2 regions of the Desulforhopalus glucosivorans genome follow, and region 1 is predicted to be linked to the other one. Evidence: riboswitches for the same ligand, from Rfam matches in the RefSeq annotation. Region 1 holds a riboswitch; the other holds the start of a gene.
What was found. A riboswitch is a leader RNA that binds a small molecule or an ion and turns the genes downstream of it on or off. The one in region 1 is predicted to bind thiamine pyrophosphate.

Region 1 (8,002 bases):
GAACTCGCAGCTATTGCAACACAATACTATGAGGCCTTTATTGCCAAGTACGGTGATTCCCTTTTACTTAGCCAACGTAAGGCATTGCATGCTATTTGCCGTTGCCGAACACCAGCATCAGGTGAGGTGTATGTCCAATGCTCTGAATGTAATCATACAGAATGGCGACCGTTATCATGTGGTAACAGGAACTGTCCAAAATGTCAGAATCATCAAGCAAGCCAGTGGATCGACAAACAACAGGAAAAGCTCTTACCGGTACCGTATTTTATGGCAACATTCACGTTGCCTTGCGAGCTTAGAAAGTTGGCATGGAGGAATCAAAAAACAGTCTATTCACTGTTCTTCAAGTGTGTTGCATCCACCCTGAAAGACTTCGGGCTTAATCAGAAAAATCTGGGGGCTGAAATTGGCATGACGATGGTCATGCACACAAACAACAGGAAACTCGACTACCATCCGCATATTCATGCGGTGATCCCAGGAGGAGGAATAGACAAACGCCATCGCTTCTGGAAAAAGGCCAAGGGAGAATACCTGTTCAATTCATTCTCTCTGGCCAAGGTCTTTCGTGCCCGCTGCATCGCAGAACTGGAAGAGACCGGCTTTTCTCTCCCTCCTATCAAACCAAAAAAATGGTTTGTGGACTGCCGACATGTCGGTAAGGGAGCGACTATATTGAAATACTTATCCCGGTATCTATATCGTGGTGTTCTCGGTGAAAAGAACATTGTTGCCAATAAAAACGGGAACGTCACTTTTAAGTACGTTGAAAGTAAATCTGGAGATACCTGCTTCAGAACCTTGCGAGGTGAGGACTTCCTCAAACTCTTGTTACAACATGTACTCCCAAAAGGGTTCAGGCGAGTGCGGGATTATGGATTTCTTCATGGCAATGCGAAGAAGTGGCGCGGATTAATCCAGCTTATCTTGTATGTCAAAATCGCATTCCCTAAACCACGAGTAAGGCCGACTTTCAAATGTTCAAGTTGTCGGTCCCCAATGTTCGTTGTTGGGTTTAGGTCACATTTTGAGGGCCCGGGATAAACAACCCTTGAGGCACCGGCCACCATCCTTTTACAGGGAGGTTGAAGTCTTTATGAGATAAACGCTTTTTCAAACCCTCAAGGGTAACAGGTAAGTTGCGTCCTTAGAAAAGTGAAGACAATCCAAATTCACTCCTACCACCTCTCGTTCCAGAATATATTTCCTTATTACTATACCGGGCTTGTCCAACAACGGATAAGATAGTGGTTCGTTCCTCACACTATCTATCCTTAATCGTTAGGCAGGCTGCAAGAAATCACGGCGGTATACGTAACAAAAGCCTCTCTGCTAAAGTAAACATATTTTCACCACAACCTAACTAACAAAAACACTCCCTGACTAAACGACAAACCCTATAATTCATCCCACATGATTGACTAAACTTTAATCCTGAGTTCCTTGTTTTTATGACAAAAACCCAAATTACATCACCAATGCCTCAGCAACGCCCGTCCTCCCTTTTATGATCATTGTAGAAAATATTTAGTTATTCACCTTTTGTTTGACCTTTTCACCTCCCTTATGTAGTTTAGGCTTCGATTTATGAAGCCTGGGGGAGTCCACGGACTGAGAGCTCAATCACGAGCGACCCTTTGAACCTGATCCGGTTGATACCGGCGTAGGGAAAGGATTAATTGGGTCTGCTGTACACTTCTCAAGATTCCGATCCCTATCTACACCCACAAGGAGATCGATTTTGATGAAGACTCAAATGGAATTTGCCCGCGAAGGAATAATAACCGATAAAATGCAACAGGCAGCCGATGATGCCTGCATACCTGCCTCGGAATTGCGTGATAAGATAGCGAAGGGAACTGCAATAGTCTGTCATAACAACCGTCACAAAGGCGGTACACCACTGGCTGTAGGCGAGGGAATTAAAACCCGTGTAAATGCCAACATTGGCACCAGTAAGGATGACACCAGTATCGACAACGAGCTTGCCAAGGCAAAGGTAGCTGTTGCTGCCGGTGCCGACGCCTTGATGGACCTCTCCACCGGTGGCCCCATCGACGAGATACGTGCTGCAATCATTAAAGAGACAAGTATTTGTATCGGCTCTGTACCTTTGTACCAGGCTGCCTGCGATACCGTTATCAAAAAAGGTAAGGCCATTGTCGATATGACCGTGGACGAAATTTTTGATGGGGTTAAAAAGCACCTCGACGATGGTGTTGATTTTATAACAGTTCACTGTGGTGTAACCCGCAGGACTCTAGAGATAATGGATCAGGAAGGCCGACTGATGGAGGTTGTTTCAAGGGGCGGGAGTTTTACCTGTGCCTGGATGGAGCATAACAATGCCGAAAATCCACTCTATGAATATTATGACAGGTTACTGGACCTGGTAAAGCCTTATGATGCAACACTCTCCCTTGGTGATGGATTTCGCCCAGGCGCCATAGCCGATGCCACAGACCGTGCTCAGATTCACGAATTGTCAACCCTTGGAGAATTGACCCAGCGGGCATGGGCCAAGGGAATACAGGTGATGATTGAAGGCCCGGGCCATGTTCCCCTTGACCAGATCCAGACCAACATGCAGCTGCAAAAAAGCTTATGTCACGGGGCACCGTTTTACGTCCTGGGGCCGTTGGTCACCGACATTGCCCCGGGTTACGACCACATTACCAGCGCCATTGGGGGTGCTATTGCCGCAAGCTCTGGGGCAGACTTTCTCTGCTATGTTACGCCAAGTGAACACCTCTGTTTACCCAATGCCCAGGATGTACATGAGGGTGTAATGGCCACCAGAATTGCAGCACATGCAGCCGACATCGTCAAAAAAATCCCCGGTGCAGCGGAGAGGGATTTCGCCATATCAAAGGCGCGTAAAGATCTCGACTGGGAAAAACAGTATGAGCTCGCCCTTGATCCTGCCCTTGCCCGAAAACGAAGAGGTGCAACAGAAGAAGCGGCCGATGTTCATGGAGCCTGCACCATGTGCGGAGAGCTTTGTGCCTATAAGGTTATGAACCAAAGAAAAGAAGCGGCGTAGGATACTAACGACATGGGCTACCTATTACAGGGAGCCCATGTCGTATGGCGAATTACTTATACCGCCGTTGCAAGCACCCGTCTTTTTTCCCTATAGCGCCTCAAAAGGTTCTCAATCACAAAGAGTATTAAGCCTCCCCAGACCATGGAAAAACCGATAAATCGTGCCTGGGGAAACTCCTCACCATAGATAAAAACCCCAAGGATTAGATTTATACTTGGTGCAAGGTACTGCATGAGGCCAACGGTTGAAAGGGGTATCCTTTTAGCGGCATAGCCAAATAAGAGAAGTGGCACGGTGGTGACCACGCCCGCTCCTATAAGCAGTAAAGATTCTGAGACCTGGACATGACCAAAGGCACCCTCCCCATGAAAGGCAAGCCACCCCAGTACCAGTGCTGCAGGAATAAAGAGTATCCCGGTTTCAAGGCAAAGAGCATCAAGTGCCCCCAGCTTACTTTTCTTATGGAGCAGCCCATAGGTTGCAAAACTAAAGGCGAGCACCAATGCAATCCATGGGAACTTCCCATAGTATATAGTGAGATAGAGTACCCCCAGAAAAGCGAATAACAGGGCAAGCCACTGCAGAGGCCGCATCCGTTCGCCAAAAAAGATCATTCCAAAGAGCACATTTAAAAGGGGATTAATAAAATAACCAAGACTCGCTTCCACAATGAAACCGGCATTAACCGCCCAAATATACAGGAGCCAGTTCACACCTAACAAAAGACCCGTGATGGTGTAGGTAATACAATTTTTTCGGTCTCGCAGACCTTCACGGAAGACCTTCATACCACCTGTTACCATGACAAGTCCCAAGGTCACCAACAGTGACCAGAACATACGGTGACAGAGGATTTCATAGGCTGGGACATTTTCCAGCGCCTTCCAATAGGCGGGTAATACTCCCCAAAGTACAAAAGCACCCGCAGCTGCGACAATTCCATTCACATTATTCATTTAATTTTCAAAGATTTTCGCCTGCTTTGCTCATATTAAGTTCAGGGTACTATCAAGGTCACTCTACTTTCATGGAAGGTAGCGCCCCCACCCATATCGGTTACTTTCTGGGAGGTGAGATCATTAATCCCACCTGCGCGGGCACCTGATTCATCGTCCTCTCCCCAGAATAGTCCTTCAGCCACAACAACACCTTTTTGGGTATCGTCGGTTACCCTTGCCTTTCTTCTGGAACGTCCCCGGTTATTAACGATAACAACAATAGTACCATCAGTCACATTAAAGCGCTTAGCATCAAAGGGGTGCACCAGAACTGTTCCCAGTTCTCCACTATACCGCTCTCCAAAGGTACTGTTGAGTAGATCCGGGTGGGGCGGTGTTATGAGGTGTAGGGGAAAACGAGCAAGCAGGTCAGGATCCACGGACTCGCCCGCTGGAAGTACACAGGCTGTAACTGGATCACTACTTCCATCAATTACCGAAAAGGGAATTTTCTCTGACTCGCCTTTTAACACATCACCACTGGCTGAACTTCTGGTGGAATGAACCAGTGCTCCACCCATAATCTCATCCACAGAAATACCTTCTGGAATACCTGACATTGATCCAACATACTTTCTCACTCTCTCTTCACAGGATTCTTTAAATACAGGATCATCAAAACCGCACTTTGCAGCCAGGGCCTGAAAGAAATCGAAGTTACTCCTGGCCTCACCCATTGGCGGGATAACCGGCCGCACAACCCCCATGTAAAAATGACCGTAGCCAGTGTAAACATCCATGTTTTCAAGAAAGGTAGTGGCCGGCAGCACAAGATCTGCGTAGCGGGCGGTGGGCGTCATTACCTGCTCATGTACCACGGTAAAAAGGTCTTCTCTTGCCAGGCCAAAACGGACAGTGCTACTGTCGGGATTTACCGTTGCCGGATTACTATTGTAAACAATAAGGGCCTTAACGGGGTCTTCCAAACCGGTCAGAGCATAGCCCAGATGAATCATATTAATGGTCCGGCCAGGCTCATTTCTGATTGAATCCTTTGTCAAAATATCCCTATCACCGCTAAACGCCCTGGAGCTGAGAAGAACACCTCGTCCGGTGCCTCCCATAAAAAGTCCAAGGGCTGCACTCAGAGAGGTTATGGAGCGTATACTCATCGCCCCCCTGCTGTTTCTTGATATTCCAATACCAATACGCACAAAGGTCTCTTTACAACCGGCCATCTGTCTTGCAAGGGACGTAATTGTAGCTTCATCAACACCGCTATCGTCAGCAAAGTCAGATAATTGCACATCCTGAACATAGGATTTAATGTCTTCAAAACCTGTGGTCTTTCGCGCTATAAAGCTGTGGTCGATGGAGTCGTCTTCTATGATGACCTTCAACATCCCCAGGGCAAGTGCACTATCCCCGCCAACCCTTACCTGAATATAGCTATCAGCAGACTGAGCAGTCTGATTGCGGTACGGATCAATAACAATGACCTTGGCCCCATTTTTTTTAGCTGTCGCTACGTACTGCCAAAAATGAACGTTGGTCACCTTGACATTAATACCCCAGATAATGATCAATTGAGCATCGGCTGCATTTTCAGGGGGACAACCTGGCAGACCTGCGCACTGTTTAGCCCAGCCTGCTCCAGAAGCTGCCGAACAGATGGTTTCACCAAGTTCTGAAGTGCCCAGTTTGCTAAAGAGAGGGTAGCCTGCAAAGCGGCTCACAGCGCCCATATTTCCTGCATAGGCATAGGGGAGAATTGCCTGACCTCCAAAATCTTTTTTCACCTGTAGAAGACGGGCTGCACAAATATCCAGGGCCTCATCCCAGCCTATTCTTTTAAACTTTCCCTCACCCTTTTTTCCCACCCGTGCCAAAGGATAAAGAATGCGCTTTTCAGAATTAACCCGCTCCGGGTATTTCTTCATTTTTCCACAGATAAACCCGTTGGTATAGGGGTGATCCTTGTCTCCTGAAAGAGATACTACCTTTCCATCATCTATTGTTACTCGTATCCCGCAGGCATCAGGGCAGTCCAATGGACAGATTGATTTTGCTATATGTGATTGTTCCATTTTATTCTCTACGATTGGGAAGGATAAACAGGTCGGCAGAACTGGAAGATCTTTTTTTTACAGATAATTTTCCAACTCCTGTCTTGTCAGGGCCATTATTTGAATATATAAATAAACAATTGGTATAAAAAATACACATTATTCTACAAACAGTTCTTTTTTTAACCGCTAAAACACTGAACCCTCTTCACAAACAGGAGACCTGAATGGGTGACCGGACTCTCGATTATGTTGCACTCTGCGTACTCATCTTTGTTGTACTCACTATCATATATGGCATTATCTACATCCATGACATTCCCTACGAGATTGCCAAAAAGAGAAAACACCCCCACCAGGACGCAATCCATACCGCAGGCTGGGTGAGTCTATTTCTCATGCACACGATCTGGCCCTTCCTGTGGATCTGGGCAACCCTCTACAAGCATGAGCGTGGCTGGGGGCTTGCTGGAGAGAAACCGAAAACTGAAAATCCGATACAAGACCAGCTGCAGCTCCTTGAAAACCGTATTAGTGAACTTGAGGCACAGCGGAAAAAAGAAGAGTCCAACTACGTAACTCACCTCAAACAACTCAACCAGGAACTGCAGCAACTACGCAAATCACCACGTAAAGGAGAGGATGCATAAATGGAAGCTCTACTTATTCTCACCTATGCCTCAGTCTGTTGGGTAATATTCAAAATATTCAAAATTCCTGTCAATAAATGGTCACTCACCACTGTGGTCCTTGGTGGGATTGTCATGATGGGAGTCATTCTTGCGGGTATGGCATACTATCACCCCGCCTCAATCACAGCCAGGTCCTACTTTATAACAACACCAATTGTGTCCAACGTTCGTGGTAAGGTTATCGAAGTTAATGTGAAACCTAACGAGCAGTTACAAAAGGGCGACGTACTTTGCAAAATTGACCCCACCCCTTTCCAGGCCCAGGTGGATAACGTTAAGGCACAACTGGATTTTTCAAGAACAAGACTGGAGGAATCAAAGACTCTGGCAGCAGCCTCAGCAGGCAGTGTATATGATGTGGAGAATTTTGAAAAGGAGGTCAAACGCCTTGAAGCTGAACTGATCTCTGCCCAGTTTAATCTCGATTCCACTGTAATAAAAGCTCCAACTGACGGCTTTGTAACCCACCTTCGCCTTCGTCCAGGAATGATGGCTGTGCCCCTGCCCCTGGCTCCAATCATGACCTTTGTTAATACCGATGAACCCACTTTCATCGCAGGCTTTAGTCAGCAGCCCATGCAGAACATAAAAGAGGGTAATCATGCAGAAGTGATCTTTCCTGGCATACCAGGAAGAATTTTCCAGGGCCGGGTAGAACATATCCTGGGCGCCCTTGCTGAGGGTCAACTCGCACCTTCTCTTCACATGGTCACTGTTAATGCCTACATGCCCGAGGGACTCATCCCTGTTTTTATTGAGTTCGAAGATGACATGTCAGAGTTTTTTCTACCAATGGGCAGTATTGGAACTGTAGCCGTGTACAGCGAAAAATGGCATCACGTTACCATCATTCGCAAGATGCTCATGCGCATGAAGAGCTGGCAGAATTTTGCAAAATTTCATTAATTTCAGATTCAACTTCAGGAATATTCGATGATAAAACATATAAGATCCACGGCTCTTTTTATTGGGATGTCAATAGCTTTAGCTGGGTGTAGTGGACCCATCGCAAGCCATGAGGAAGCGGTAACAGCCATTAAAGCTGACGTTGAAAAGAGTGCACTAGTAACAGAAAACTGGTCAGCTGCAGAATCTGGAGGCCTTGTCGATGATGGCTGGATTCGCAGCTTTAATGATCCTCAGCTCCTCACCCTGGTTGAGGAGGCACAGAACAATAATTTTGGTCTCAAGATCTCAGGCGCCAAGCTACAACAGGCTGAAGCCCTGGCAAGACAAGCTGGAGCAGCACTTAAACCC
Region 2 (8,002 bases), 2.2 Mb from region 1:
TTTCAAGAGAACCAGCGGGATCATCTTCTTGCCACTCTAAAAAACTCTTAACCCGGCCATTAATTCTACCAGCCATCTCTTTATGAATAAATCCGGGATCAAAGTCATGGAAATCAATATCAGAGCCCCAGCTTAGTTTATCAAACCATGAAAGTTCAACATACCGAACGACAGCCTCTCCCCCGACAGAGTCACTTTTCAACACTAAATCACTGGAAAATATTTTTTCATCAGTAAGGCCAATATTTCCTGCTGCAGACCAGACATAGTCGGTAAATTGCCCCGTCATTGTATTGAGAGCAAAACTCGCATCCAGCCCCTCTTCGGTAACATCTCCAACAGTGTGAAAAGAAGAACTCACACTGCCATCAAATTCGGGAAAAAACATAGAGAAGACAAAGTTTTGAAAATCAAGATCGGCCTCCCAGGAAAAGAGTTGTTCCCAGCTGATACTTGCATTGGTGGCCACAGCAGAAGTCTCGTTTCGGTCAATCCTGAGAGAGTCAAAGACTATCCCCCATATACTTCCATCAATGTTACTCTGAAGGTGTAGATTATCTGCCACTCCCCAGTAACCATCAGCTACGACCAGGCCACGATAATGGCCAAAGTCACCAGACATATCACCATGAACTGTTTCTAATATGATTTCAGGACAGTGGAGAATCCATGTCTCCAGATTGATGTTTTGTGCATCAAGATCGGCAGTCCAAGTTGGGTTATCAAGAAGATTTTCTATTACTCCAACAACCTGAATTTTACCCGGATCATTAAGGGCAACATTTACTCCCAGAGAGTTTATCGGTCCTTTTGCTGAAAAGGTCCCCTTAGAAGGATGAAAACCGTAGCCAACCACGCGCCAGTTACCCATAAGATCCAGTTTGTGATCACCATCTAAAGCGATATTACCATGAAAACGAAGACCAATCTCAGGTCCATCGAGTCCAAAGCTGTTAACAACAAGACCACCGGCCCCAAGGGTTAAGGAAGTATTAAAGGTATCGATCTGAAACAGCAGGGTTCCATCACTATCAAAAAGTTTAACATCCCGAAATGAAAACTCCCTTAATATGAGCTGTATAGGAGGAACAAAGTTGGGTAATCCTGCAGAATCACCGTCCTCTTTCGGCTCTTCGGTGGTGGACTTAAAATTGACAGAAACCTGTTCTGTTTTACATGCAACAACATCCAACGTACCTTTGAGCAGTGCGAGCGGCTTCCAGGACCAGTGGAAGTTTTCAATATCAATGTCAGCTCCGGCTGTCGCAATTGTAATTCCGCCCAAATCATATCCTGTAGCTATACGCCCCTTAACAGAATCAACAGTTACTGCACCACTACTCAGACTGCTGGCCGCAGTTACAGCACGCTGCAAACCCCACTCTGTTCCTAACAGCACCCCAATGGGCAAAAGAAAAACAGCAACAATGAGCAGTACAAAAAGATATTTTTTCACAGATCACCTCCCACTGTCAGGTGCACGCGAAATGGGTTTCCATCCTCGGTTATTGCTGAGGCCACATCAAAACGTATCTGACCAAAAGGAAGCCTGAAACGAATTCCAGCCCCAACACCCTGATAAAAATCAAGGGACAGGTCATCTGTTGCTGTTCCACCATCCCAGAATGCGGCCAGGCTCCAATATTGGTTAATGATATGCTCGAGTTCAATAGATTCAACGATGAGATAACGGCCGCCGATAACTGTCCCGGAAGAATCTTCTGTTCCAAGAGACTTGTAGGCATAACCCCGTATTGAAGCGTCACCACCGGCATAATATCGAAGCGACGGAGGGAGAGAGTCAATGGAGTCGACCAGGGTTGCCCCCACAGATGCCCGGCCAATCAATTTCCACTGTTTAAAAGGAGTGTAAATTGCCTTCCCATTTACTGTCGCCTGGAGAAAACTCGCATCGGAAAGAGCACCCTTATAGGCTCCAAGTAGATTCATGGAGGTGGATAAGCCCTGCCTGGTGTTGAGAATATCATCGGCAAAGATATAACCAGCATTAAGCGATGGCAAAAAGAGTGTAGAGTCTCCACTGGTATCACCTATGTCATACACCTCGTCACGCAATTCCAGCCCCGTTGAGAACTTAAATCTTGGCCCGGCGTGTTCCTGAGAAACAGCCGCAGTTATCAACCTTGTATCAGTGTCATCCCACTGGGAATCCTGATAACCAAGAGAATGAAACAAGGTGTCGTAGCGTGGATCTTTTCGGGGGATTTTATAAACAAGGGAGAGGCTGTTTTCAAGTTCAGCAACCAGTAACGAAGCGCTAATTTTATGGCCTCGATTATTAAATATCCGGTTCGACCAGTCAATTTTTCCACGAACACCGGTGTCTGTAGCATAACCACCACCAATATTGTATTTATTGAGTTTTTCGGGGCTTACCAGGTCAATTTCGATGGGAATCGTATGATCAACGGCCTCATCCATCTTGCCGCTCACAATGACCTTCTTAAAAAAATCGGTTTTATACAAAATAGCCTGCAACTCAAAAATCTTAGAGGGTTGATAAGGATCGCCCTTGGCGTAGGGTAAATATCTATTTAATAGATCCTGTTTTAGTACCTCCTGCTTACAGGTTGTCTCCCCAAAAACGTACTGCTGTTTTGTATCTACGACGAGTGAAATAATTGCCTTGTTCGTTGTAGAGTTTACAACCAGATCTTTTGTTACAAAAACGACATCAAGATAGCCTTCATTAATAGCCGTATTTATGATCTTTTTTTTCTCCTGTTCATACACTGCCTGATCAAGGACCGTACCCACAGGCAGTTTCCAGGCTGCCACCGCTTTTTCTATTACCCTATTCTCCTGACCAGCCCCATTTATCATGATATTGACGCTACTCACGCGAACGGCAGGTCCTTTATCAATAAGGTAACTTGCATGAAATCCTGCATCATCTTTAGTGAGCTTCGGTTTTACGGTGGCATTATAATAGCCAAAAGGAGCAAGAGCTGAAGCAATATCGGTGGAAGCTTTGGCATGCAACCTTTTGACAGTACTCTCTTTTAATCGTTCGTTATCTTTTTGCAGGTACAGGGTAAGGTAGGCTAGAACATTTTCTTTGAGTGAGGCTGTCACCCCGGTTACTTCGACCTCTACTTTAACAGGCTTAGAATGAGCTGGTGATACCATCCACAAACTGAAAAGGAAGACGAATACAATTCGACAAGAGAATGATGATGTATTAAAAAACTCCAAGAATCGTGTTTTATCGTCGCTCCAGCAACGTCCTCTTTTTATAAACATGGACTATTCCCAACAAACGGGGAAATAAACCAGTATAAATAGTACAAAGATCTCTCTTAACGTACTTTGGGGTGGCTGTTCTAAGCCCCTGAGTTCAATGTACTCTTCAGATTTCCTGTTTTGTATTGCAGGATTTTTTAAAGTAAAATACCAAATATTAGCTCAAAACCGGATAAAAATGCACAAGGAAACTGTCACCATAAAAAAAATCGTCAACGGCGGTTTCGGCCTCGGTCACCTTCCTTCAAAACAGGTCGTCCTGGTACAATTTTCCCTGCCCGGCGAAAATATAATTGTAACCACTCAGGAAATTAAAAAAAACTATCTTTTTGGCAAAGCCGCTCAAATAGAAAACAAACACCCTGCCAGAATCACCCCTCCATGTCAATACTACGGTCGTTGTGGGGGGTGCAACCTTCAACACTGCAACTACGATGCGCAAACCACTTTTAAAAGAGACATTGTGGTCGATCTGCTTCTCCGCCAGGATGTTCTTACTCTAGGCGCACTTAAAGATACAGTTCGAGAGGTTATACCTGCACCGTCTCCATTCAACTATCGCCAAAGAATCAGATTGCAAGTCGGGGATAATGAAACCCTGGGCTTCAACCGCTTTCGCTCCAATGACATTGTTGAAGTTGACAAGTGTCTTCTTGCAGAGCCTTCTATAAATTTAAGCCTCACTGCTCTACGAAAAAGTGAGCCCGCTATGGAATTGCTTGAACTCTCAACCGAGCTTGAATTACAGCAAAACCCAACAACTGATGCAGTCTCCTGTATTTTCCACTTCAAAAGAAAGCCTCGCCCCGCTGACCGTAAACGAGCCCAGAAAATGTGTAGTGAAATTTCTTCAATTGACCGCATTTTTTTTAAGGGAGAGGATTTTCCCATGGTTGGTCCAGTTGGAGCGGAGACATCTGAATCAAACAAGATGCTGAACCTCCACTACCAAAAGTTGCAGGGTATAGAGGAGTCATTACAGCTTGGATGGGAGGTCGGCGGCTTCTGCCAGGTCAATCTGGCCCAAAACAAGCGGATGATCGAAACCGTTATTGACTTTTGTGCTCTTAATAGCAGCGACACAGTTCTCGATCTATATTGCGGCATGGGAAATTTTGCAATCCCGCTTAGCTCTCTTGCCGCCAGTGTCCATGGTATCGAAGGTCAGGGCGCATCGATTCGATGTGCAAAAGAAAATAGCGCATCCGCAGGGAGAACAAACACCATATTTACCAAACAACCTGTTCACAAAGGTTGCGATCAGCTCATTGCAGAAAGCGCTACATTTGACTGCGTAATAATTGACCCTCCCAGGCAAGGCGCACCCGAGCTTGCACAGCAGCTCAGTAAGCTATGCAAGAAAACACTCGTCTATATTTCCTGTGACCCGGCAACCCTATGCCGTGACCTTAAAGAACTCACCAGTAAAGGATTTACAATACAAAAAATACAACCCATTGATATGTTTCCCCAAACCCATCATATTGAGACGGTCGTTGTACTGAAAAAATAACCATCATCCGATAGTTGTTTCATTTCCTTTTAACCTGCTTGCAATGGTCCATTATTTACCCTATGTTGTAACTCTGATACGGGAGCCTCATACATTGGGCTGAGAGGGGTGTTACAACCCGACCGTTTAACCTGATCCGGATAATGCCGGCGGAGGGATCTGTCTGAATGAGGCCGCCTCCATAACTGGAGTCGGCTTTTTAATTTTGCAAGCATTCACATCCAACGAATCAACAAGCGACGACTTTAACCCCAGGAGATCTTAATGAATCATATATATCACAGCTTTGGGATTGCGATATTAGCGATCACCCTCTTGTTCTCTCCTGCGGTGCAGGCAGAAGAAAGCCTTACCGTAATGACCCATGACAGTTTTGATGTCAGTAAAGAACTCATTGCCACCTTTGAAAAAGAAAACGGCGTGAAGGTTCGCTTTTTAAAATCCGGGGATGCAGGGGCTGCTCTTATCCAGGCTATTCTTTCAAAAAACAACCCCCTTGCTGATCTGTTTTTTGGTGTGGATAACAGCTTTTTATCCCGGGCACTCACTGCAGACATTTTTCAACAATACAACTCCCCTCTTCTTGCCAAGATCCCGGAAAGCCTGAGACTCGACAAGGAAAATCGTCTTCTTCCTGTGGACTATGGTGATGTATGTCTTAACTACGACAAGGCCTGGTTTAGAGAAAAAGCACTCGCCCCACCTGCAGGTCTTTCTGATCTTATTAAACCTGAGTACAAAGGACTCACCGTGGTTGAGAACCCCGCCACTTCCTCCCCCGGTATGGCATTTTTACTTGCCACCATCGGTTATTTTGGCGAAGAAAAATATCTGGATTTCTGGACAAAAATGCGGGCAAATGATGTCCTCGTTGCAGGTGGCTGGGAAGATGCCTACTTTGGTCATTTCACCGCCGCCTCAAAAGGAGATCGTCCCATCGTTGTAAGCTACGCAAGCTCCCCTCCTGCAGCTGTCTACTATTCCGAAAAACCACTGACTGAAGCGCCAACTGCAGCTGTCGTAAGTGATGGATCAGCTTTTCGCCAGATTGAATTTGTTGGTATCTTAAAGGGAAGCAAAAACGTAACTCTGGCTGAAAAATTCGTCGACTTTATGTTAAGTGTCCCCTTACAAGAAGACATCCCCTTAAAAATGTTTGTATTTCCAAGTAATGCAGACGCTCAATTGCCAGAAGTCTTTGTAAAACATGCGGTGGTCGCTGAAAAACCTGCCATGGTTGATCCTGCACGAATTGAATCAATGCGTGACAGCTGGATCGACGCCTGGACAACTGCAGTACTGAGATAAAGATAAGCTCATCCAAATAGGGGAGAACGGGACATGATATTTTCCAGAAAACCTGTCATGCTATTACTGTTCTCCCTGCCCATGTTGTTTTTAATCGTCTTTTACTGTTACCCGCTGCTTAAGATAATCACCTACAGTTTTTTCCCACTAGATACAGAGAAGTTAGGCAGATTATTCACAACTCCTACCTACGGCAAGATTCTCTGGTTCACAATCTGGCAGGCCGGACTTTCAACCGTTATCACACTGGTTCTAGCCATACCAGGTGCCTATGTTTTTGCCAAATTCCGTTTCCCCGGCAAAGACCTCCTTACAGCACTTATGACAGTTCCCTTCGTTCTGCCAACGGTTGTTACTGCTGCTGCTTTCAGGGCACTGCTTGGGCAGAATGGTCTCATCAATGACGTTCTTATCTCAACCTTTAATCTCGACAGTGCTCCAATAGATATAGAACAGACTGTTACTTTTTTCCTCATCGCCCACGTATTTTACAACTACACAATGGTCGTACGTATTGTTTCCAGTTTCTGGAGTTCACTCGATCCGAGTATAGTAACAGCTGCCAGGATGCTTGGAGCATCCCCGTGGACTGCTTTTTACAAAATCACCCTGCCCCTGCTCCTGCCTGCAATAGGGTCTGCCAGCCTCCTTGTCTTTATCTTCTGTTTTACCAGTTTTGGAGTTGTGCTTATTCTCGGTGGACCGGGATACGCAACACTAGAAGTTGAAATTTACAGGCAGGCGGTACAACTCTTTAACCTGCCCATGGCTGCAGCCCTATCGCTTATTCAGATCTGTTTTAATTTTTTGCTGATGTGGCTCCATGCAAGGCTCAGTAAACATGCTAAGGTCTCCTTTTTCTCAGGCACGAGCGAGGCCACCCTTAGTGATGTAAAATCGAATTGCCAAAAACTTGGCGTTGGTTGTAACATTGGTTTTATGGTGGCCTTACTCATTCTTCCCCTGGGCGCACTCGTTATAAGTTCTCTATTTGGTGAAGATGGTTTTACCCTCAGCTACTATAGACAGCTTTTCTCAGGAGAATCGGATTCACTTTTTTATGTTGAACCAATTTCTTCGGTCGCAAACTCCATTGGTTTTGCCCTGACGGCCATGGTCTTTTCTCTACTTTTAGGAATAAGTTCAGCTGTATTTCTTGCAGGCGGCTCAAAACGCCGAACCAACCTCTGGGATGCCATTATTATGCTCCCTCTTGCAACATCGGCTGTAACTCTGGGTTTCGGGTATATCATCACACTAAATCAACCCCCACTTAACCTACGAGACACACTCATCATTGTACCTATTGCCCATACTCTTGTTGCATTCCCCTTTGTTGTTCGCTGCGTGTTACCAAGCCTTAGACAAATACCAAATAACTTACGGGAGGCTGCCTGTTTACTGGGAGCATCCCCTTTTACCATTTGGAGACTCATCGATTTCCCTCTCATAAGACGTGCGATACTCGTGGGAGCCATTTTCGCCTTTTCAATCAGCATGGGGGAATTTGGTGCTTCAGCATTTCTAACCCGTCCTCACACTCCGACAATGCCTGTTGCCATCTTCAGGTTTCTCAGCCAACCTGGTGACATGAACTACGGTCAGGCAATGGCTATGAGCACTATTCTTATGCTTGTTACCTGCTCCAGCTTCTGGATTATCGGTAAGTTCTCACCTTCTGAAGATATAGCCCAAAAAAGACATTAATAATGATCAATAACCAAACGAAAGGACCAATACTCTCTGTTAATAGCATTTCAAACAGCTACGATGGTCAATCACTACTTAAAGACGTGTCATTTCAACTTGAAAAGGGAGAGATTCTCTGCCTGCTCGGCCCATCGGGCTCTGGTAAAACGACCCTGTTACGCCTTATTGCCGGGCTTGAAGCAGAGTATAGCGGCACTATACTATTTA

Region 2: another riboswitch for thiamine pyrophosphate. It lies ahead of ACX6CI_RS04370 (thiamine ABC transporter substrate-binding protein); the one in region 1 lies ahead of thiC (phosphomethylpyrimidine synthase ThiC).

The regions. Positions count from the first base shown of each region.
Region 1 is NZ_AP044854.1:3,238,556-3,246,557, forward strand. Features, by position in the region: gene ACX6CI_RS14025 (IS91 family transposase) at 1-1,047, shown strand, start outside; TPP riboswitch at 1,590-1,691, shown strand; gene thiC (phosphomethylpyrimidine synthase ThiC) at 1,745-3,046, shown strand; gene rarD (EamA family transporter RarD) at 3,103-4,005, opposite strand; gene ACX6CI_RS14040 (molybdopterin-containing oxidoreductase family protein) at 4,047-6,074, opposite strand; gene ACX6CI_RS14045 (DUF3302 domain-containing protein) at 6,281-6,703, shown strand; gene ACX6CI_RS14050 (HlyD family secretion protein) at 6,704-7,651, shown strand; gene ACX6CI_RS14055 (TolC family protein) at 7,679-8,002, shown strand, end outside.
Region 2 is NZ_AP044854.1:1,006,090-1,014,091, reverse strand. Features, by position in the region: gene ACX6CI_RS04385 (translocation/assembly module TamB domain-containing protein) at 1-1,456, opposite strand, end outside; gene ACX6CI_RS04380 (autotransporter assembly complex protein TamA) at 1,453-3,150, opposite strand; gene rlmD (23S rRNA (uracil(1939)-C(5))-methyltransferase RlmD) at 3,443-4,777, shown strand; TPP riboswitch at 4,846-4,951, shown strand; gene ACX6CI_RS04370 (thiamine ABC transporter substrate-binding protein) at 5,042-6,085, shown strand; gene ACX6CI_RS04365 (ABC transporter permease) at 6,119-7,792, shown strand; gene ACX6CI_RS04360 (ABC transporter ATP-binding protein) at 7,795-8,002, shown strand, end outside.